DNA from 2 places in the Streptomyces sp. 6N223 genome. Region 1 is predicted to be linked to the other one. Evidence: riboswitches for the same ligand, from Rfam matches in the RefSeq annotation. Region 1 holds a riboswitch; the other holds the start of a gene.
What was found. Region 1 has a riboswitch for S-adenosylmethionine ahead of ACTWQH_RS11175 (aminotransferase class V-fold PLP-dependent enzyme). Riboswitches for the same ligand answer to the same signal wherever they lie in the genome.
Positions count from the first base shown of each region.

Region 2: it holds a riboswitch for S-adenosylmethionine, as region 1 does, so the genes downstream of both, thrC (threonine synthase) here and ACTWQH_RS11175 (aminotransferase class V-fold PLP-dependent enzyme) in region 1, are expected to answer to the same signal.

Region 1 covers NZ_JBQQCA010000013.1:81,876-85,271, reverse strand. The annotation lists gene ACTWQH_RS11175 (aminotransferase class V-fold PLP-dependent enzyme) at 485-1,777, opposite strand; SAM riboswitch class IV at 1,794-1,912, opposite strand; gene ACTWQH_RS11170 (putative leader peptide) at 1,933-2,115, shown strand; SAM riboswitch class IV at 2,406-2,514, shown strand; gene ACTWQH_RS11165 (peroxidase-related enzyme) at 2,626-3,396, shown strand, end outside.
Region 2 covers NZ_JBQQCA010000025.1:34,976-38,371, forward strand. The annotation lists gene ACTWQH_RS17230 (alpha,alpha-trehalose-phosphate synthase (UDP-forming)) at 1-716, opposite strand, end outside; gene ACTWQH_RS17235 (glucosyl-3-phosphoglycerate synthase) at 804-1,766, opposite strand; SAM riboswitch class I at 2,028-2,166, shown strand; gene thrC (threonine synthase) at 2,185-3,396, shown strand, end outside.

The DNA of each region.
Region 1 (3,396 bases):
TTTGCGCGGGTGGGAACCCAAGGGGGACCCAGTACATGGGAACAAAGACACGGGGTTGGCTCGATCGGTGATGCGCTGCTGAGCGACCTCGGCGACAGGACGGCCGGACTCTACGAGGTCGAGGACCTTGCGGCGGGACTCGGGCGGGTGGCTGCGGGGCATGTGGGCCTCCAGAGGCGCCGGATGACTGATCGTCCAGCAACCCGACTCCACCGAACCCGGGGCACATCACACACTCATCGAAACTCGGGTCAGCTCAGCGTGCCAGGAGATCGCGATGTGGTCGGCCATGGCGGGCCGCCGAACCCGTCGCCGCGAGTGAGGAACACCCCACCAGCCCCAGCGGTCTCGACGGCCGGCGGCAGCCCGTGCGGCAGCCGCTGGTCCTCGGTCGCCGGGCACGGAGGGGACATGGCTGAGCAGTGGGAGGCCGATCCGACGGCGTCCTTCGCGCCCCGGAGAGCGACCGGGGCGGCTGGGAGCGTCAGTCCGGCGGACCGGCGGCGGCCAGTTCGCGGACCGCGCGCACCAGTCGTTCGATGTGCTCGTCCGGGGTGCCTGCGCCGAAGCTCGCCCGGACGGCCTTCAGCGGCCCGTCGCAGTCCCCGTCTCCGTCCTCGGCCCTGTCACCGAGGAGGGCTTGTACCAGCGGGTGGGCGCAGAACAGCCCGTCGCGCACGCCGATGCCGTACCGATCGGACAGCGCGCGGGCGAGCGCGCCGCTCTCCCAGCCCGCCACTACGAAGGACACCACGCCGACCCGGGGCGCGTCCTGGCCGAACAGCCAGAGCACCCGCACGCCGGGTGTCTCGGCCAGGCCCGTCAGGAGGGAGGCCAGCAGGCGTTCCTCGCGTGCCACCAGGGCGGGGAACCCCGCCGCGTCCAGGGCTCGGCAGGCGGCGGCGAGGGCGTAGGCGCCGACGACGTTCGGAGAACCGGCCTCGTGCCGCACCTCCGGCGCGGTGTGCCAGGTGACCTCGACCCCGGCATCCGGCGACGCGCTGACGACCGCGCTCGCGCCGCCGCCCGCCAGGTACGGCTCGGCGGGGCTGAGCCAGTCGGCCCGCCCGGCCAGCACGCCGGCACCGAAGGGTGCGTAGAGCTTGTGCCCGGACAACGCCACCCAGTCCACGCCGAGGGCCGCGATGTCCACCGGGCGGTGGGGCGCCAACTGCGCGGCATCCAGCACCGTTCGCGCCCCGAACGAGCGCGCCGTGGCGGCGAGGTCGGCCACCGGCCACAGCTCGCCGGTGACATTCGAGGCTCCCGTCACGCACAGCAGCTTCGGCCCGGGGGCGGCCTGGGCGAGCGCGGCACGCAGGATGGCGACGGCCTGCTCCGGCGTGCTGGGCGCGGGCAGGCAGGTCACCGCCGCGCGGCCGTGCCGGTCCCAGGGCAGCAGCGCGGCGTGGTGCTCGGTGGCGAAGACAAAGACCTGGCAGCCCTCGGGCAGCGCGCCGGCCAGCAGGTTGAGCGAGTCGGTGGTGGAGCGGGTGAAGATCAGCGCATCGTCGGGACGGCAGCCGAGGAACGCCGCGACCGTCGCCCGGCTCTCCTCGAACAGTTCGGTGGAGAGTCGGGAGAGGTACCCGGCGCCGCGGTGCACGCTGCCGTAGGAGGGGAGGAAGGCGGCGACCTCGTCCCAGACGGCGCGCAGCGCGGGCGCGCTGGCGGCGTAGTCCAGCGCGGCGTACGGGACGTCTTCGCCGGTGTCGAGGGGCGCGCGGACCTCGGCTCCGAGAACGGGCAGGCAGGCGGAAACAGTGGTGACAGGCATGACGGAGCTCTCTCCTTGACCGTGCTTGCCGACGGCCTCGCTTGCCGACGGCCAGGTCATCACCCGGGGCACCCCGCCACGGTTGGAGGGTTGCCGGACAGCGGGCCGGGGCCGTGGTCGCTGTCACTCGTGACCTGCCGGAACGTTAACCCGCCATGCGCGGCCATGGAATCCCGTGTCCGCATGGCGAGACGAGGGTGTCACCGACCAGCCTTGACAACCGCGGGGCGCTCCCCGAAAGTTGCAATATGCAGCCATTGCCCCGCCTGACGTCGCGCCGACACATCGATCTGCGCCGTGTCACCGCGTCCTCCTGTCTGGCTGCCGCCGGCCTCTGAGCCGCCCCTCCGGACACCGCCAGCCGTCGGCTCGCGCGCTGACCGCTCGCGCGCACCGCACCACCAGCCCGATGGTTGACCATGCTCCGGGGGATCAGCGATTGCGTCCCGGCGCTCGCCGGTCTGGCGCATGCGGTCGCGCGCAGCATGCGCCAGCGGGGAGAGGCCCAGCCAGTCAGGCACGCGCGGTGGAGAGCCGGGACGGCTTGCTGCCCGCATCGCGGATGACTGGGTCTCACATTCCGGACTGAGGTTTTCTCAGTCTCTGCGGTCGGCTAGCTTGACGAGCAGGTCAAGAGTGCCAGCGCGAAGTCCCGGCTAGCTGGCCGGCAACCCTCCTGCACGGCGGGGTGCCCCCGGGAAGACGACCCGGCTGCGGTGATGCGGCAAGCGTGCTCCTGGCGAGATCTCGTCTTCGTCTTCGACGGTTTCGACGCGTTTGCGGCGTGCCTCGGCCACCACGCGACCAGGCAACAAGCACCACGTACCAAGCACGACGAGGCGGACCCCATGAGCACCACTCCCGACGCGGCGTCAAGCGACGCCACGCACAAGGACACCGCGGACCGCGGGCCGGCCGACGACGACATCGGGCGGCTGGCCGGGCTGGACGAGCGGATCGAGGCGGCCCGCGCCGCGAAGCCGCAGGTGTCCGCGCACGCTCAGGAAGCGGGAGCGGCGCTGTTCAGCGGGGAGGCGCCGGTGAGCGGCCCGGTGCGCCGGGGCTTGGCCGCGCTGGCCGCGCGCTGGCACGGGGCGGAGGACCTCGTTCGCGACCACGCGGAGCGGGGTGCCGACCCCCTGCTGTGGCACGACGAACTCCCAGGCGACCCCGCGTTGCGGGCGGCGGCGGCCCACATCGATCTCGTCACCGTCTCCCCGGCGTTGGCCACGCGCGAGGATCTGGACCGGCTGGCCGACGCGGGTTGGTCCACCGACGCGATCGTGACGATTTCCCAGACCGCGGCGTTCACGGCCTTTCAGGCGCGTGTCATCCAGGGCCTGCGCCTGCTCCAGGGTCGTGACCCGGCCGCAGCGCCCCCGCCGGCGCGGCACACGCCCGGACGTGGTCGCGCCAAGAGCACCGCGCGGACGGCGGCCAACGGGCGTGAGCGGCCGGTGGCGTACACCCGGGAACTGTTGTCCTGGACCGCGTGGGTGCCCCCGGTGCCCGACGGGGAGCTCACGCCCGAGCAGGAGGCGTCTTTCCGGGGCAAGACCAACGGCGAGTACTTCCGGCTCCTGGCGCGGCTGCCCGCGGTCCTGGCGGCCCGCACCAGG
Region 2 (3,396 bases), on a different contig from region 1:
TACGTCACCGCGTCGCCCCCGGCGGAGACCTCCGCGCCCAGCAGTTCGGCGCAGCAGGCGGCGAACGCGGCGGCCCAGCGGCGGGTGAGGAACGCCGCCCGGTCCGCGCCGAGCATGCCGCGCAGCAGCTCGCGGGCCACGCCGTCCGGCAGCACCCGGAAGAAGTCCGGCGGCGCCCACGGCGTGTGCGAGAAGTGCCCGATCCGCAGGTCGGGGCGGCGTTGCCGCAGCATGCCGGGCAGCAGCGAGAGGTGGTAGTCCTGCACCAGCACCGCGGCGCCGGGGGCGGCCTCCTCGACCACCGTGTCGGCGAACATGGCGTTGTACGCGCTGTAGCGGCTCCACTGCTTCTCGAAGGCGCTGTCGAAGACGGGTTCCAGCGGCGTCTGGTACAGCATGTGGTGGACGAACCACAGCACGGAGTTGGCGATGCCGTTGTAGGCCGCGTCGAAGGTGCTGGGGGAGATGTTCAGCATCCGCACCGCCTGCCCGCCGGTCGCGGCCGGGTCCAGGCGCCGCCCGAAGCGCCGCGTCGCCTCCCTGTCGCCCTCGCCGAGCGCGGCGCACACCCACAGGCCGCCGTCCGGGCCGAGCGCGCTGAGGCCGGAGACGACGCCTCCGCCGCCGCGCCGGGCGGTGAGCGAGCCGTCCTCGGACACGGCGTAGCTCACCGGGCCGCGGTTGGACGCGATCACGACGCTGCCGTCGGCCGTCATGGGCTCATCACCTTCCGTGAGGGCATGAGGATGTGCTCGCGCGGAAGGTAGTTAGCCCGCCGCGCGAGCGATGAAACGTGTCTCCCGTCACGCCGCCTTGCGGGCGGCGTACTCGGGGACGCTCGTCATGGGCGGGCGTTCCTCGGTGTGGATGTGGTGGGTCTGCGGGGCGAACCCCCCGGTATCGGTCCTCTCGAACTGGGTTATCCCCGGCCGGACCGGCACCGGGCCCGGCAGCCGGCTCTGCGCGGTGCGCATGATCGCGGCGGCCATCCGGCCCAGCGCCTGCCCGTCCTGGTGGCGGTGCTTGCGGACGCCCACGTCGACCTGGGCGAGCGCGTCGAGGCCGGCCAGGTTGAGCGTGTCGATCAGCAGGCCGAGCTCCACGCCGTACCCGACGGGGAACGGCAGCCGCTCCAGCAGCGAGCGCCGCGCCGCGTACTCCCCGCCCAGGGGCTGCACCACGCCGGCCAGCTGCGGCCAGTGGAGGTTCAGCAGCGGGCGGGCGACGAGCTCGGTGACGCGGCCGCCCTGCCGGGCGCCGGACGGCTGGTCGCCCAGCGGGCGGTCGTACATGGCCTTGACCATCTGTACCCGCGGCTCGGTGAGCAGGGGTCCGAGGATGCCGGAGACGAAGCGGGAGTCGAATTCCCGCAGGTCGGCATCGACGAAGCAGATGATCTCGCCGCTGGCGGCCAGCAGCGAGCGCCAGAGCACCTCGCCCTTACCGGGCACGGGCGGTAGCCGGGGGAGGATCTCGTCCCGGTGGACGACCTTGGCGCCCGCCGCGGCGGCCACCTCGGAGGTGCGGTCGGTGGAGCCGGAGTCCACCACCATCAGTTCATCGATCAGCGGCACGTTCTCCATCAGGTCGCGCCGGAGCGCTTCCACGATGGCGCCGACGGTCGCTTCCTCGTTCAGCGCGGGGAGAACCACGCTGATGCTGGCGGCCGCACCAGCCTCACGCTTCGCGTTCAGCATCTGCGGCAGCGAGCGGTCAGCGGCGACCCAGGACCGGCGGCTCAGCCACTCCTCTGCCTCTTCCAGCACGAATGTCGCTCCTGTTCGCGTTCGGCCATGTTGTTACCCGTATGGCCGTATCTGCCCCTTCCTGGTGGTGCCCGAACCCACCGCGCCCGCTTTTCTTCGTCCGCTTTCTCTGAGTGATCAGTCGTGATCGACTGGCCTGACTCGCGGGTCTTCGGCGTCTCGCGGATCGGACGGCCCGGGCCATTGTGCGGGCCGTCCGTTACAGTCTCGGACAGCGCAGGTGTCCTCCGCATATCGAGGCCCGCGCCCACAACCGCATACCGCTCATCCAGAGGGGCAGAGGGAACGGCCCGTTGAAGCCCCGGCAACCCTTCCGCCGGTCTCGTGACGACGCGAGGCTCCCGGTGGGGAAGGTGCCAATTCCGTCCCGTGGCGAGAGCCGTCACGGGGAAGATGAGGAGAGAAGGGCCTCGCACCCATGTCTGTGCTCACCACGCACGCCACCACCGCTCCCGCGACCGTCGACCTCGGCCCGGCCGCCGCGCTCTCCTGCCGGGAGTGCGGGGAGCGCTCCCCCCTCAGCCCGGACTTCGCCTGTCCGTCCTGTTTCGGGCCGCTGGAGATCGCCTACGACCTGCCGGCCGGCGACCCCGAGGCACTGCGCGCCCGCATCGAGTCCGGGCCGCAGAGCATCTGGCGCTACGCCCCGCTGCTGCCGGTGCCCGCCACCGTCGCCGAGCAGCCGAACCTCAATCCCGGGTGTACGCCGCTGGTGCGAGCCGACCGGCTCGCCGCCGAGCTGGGCGTGACCGGAGAGCTGTACATCAAGGACGACTCGGCCAACCCCACCCACTCCTTCAAGGACCGGGTGGTGGCCTGTGCCGTCGAGGCCGCCCGCGCTTTCGGCTTCACCACCCTGTCCTGCTCCTCCACCGGCAACCTGGCGGGCGCGGTCGGCGCCGCCGCCGCCCGCGCGGGGCTGCGCTCCTGCGTCTTCATCCCCGAGGGCCTGGAGCAGGGCAAGGTCGTCATGGCCGCGATCTACGGCGGCCAGGTCGTCGCCATCGAGGGCACCTACGACGACGTGAACCGGTTCTGCAGCGAGCTGATCGGCGACCCGGTCGGCGAGGGCTGGGGCTTCGTCAACGTCAACCTCCGCCCGTACTACGCCGAGGGCTCCAAGACCCTCGCCTTCGAGATCTGCGAACGCCTCGGCTGGCGGATCCCCGACCAGCTCGTCGTCCCGATCGCCTCGGGCTCGCAGCTGACCAAGATCGACAAGGGGCTGAAGGAGCTGATAGCCACCGGCCTGGTGGAGGACCGGCCGTACCGGATCTTCGGGGCGCAGGCCGAGGGCTGCTCGCCCGTCTCCCAGGCGTTCCGCGCCGGGCACGACGTGGTCCGGCCGGTGAAGCCCGACACCATCGCCAAGTCCCTGGCCATCGGCAACCCGGCGGACGGGCCGTACGTGCTGGACATCGCACGGCGCACCGGCGGCGCGGTGGAGGACGTCACCGACGGGCAGATCCTGGACGCGATCGGGCTGCTGGCCCGCACCGAGGGCGTCTTCGCCGAGACGGCGGGCGGCGTGACGCTCGGCGTGGCCCGCAAGCTGATCGAGAACGGGGTGCTCGACCCCTCGCTGACCACGGTCGTGCTGAACACCGGCGACGGCCTGAAGACCCTGGAA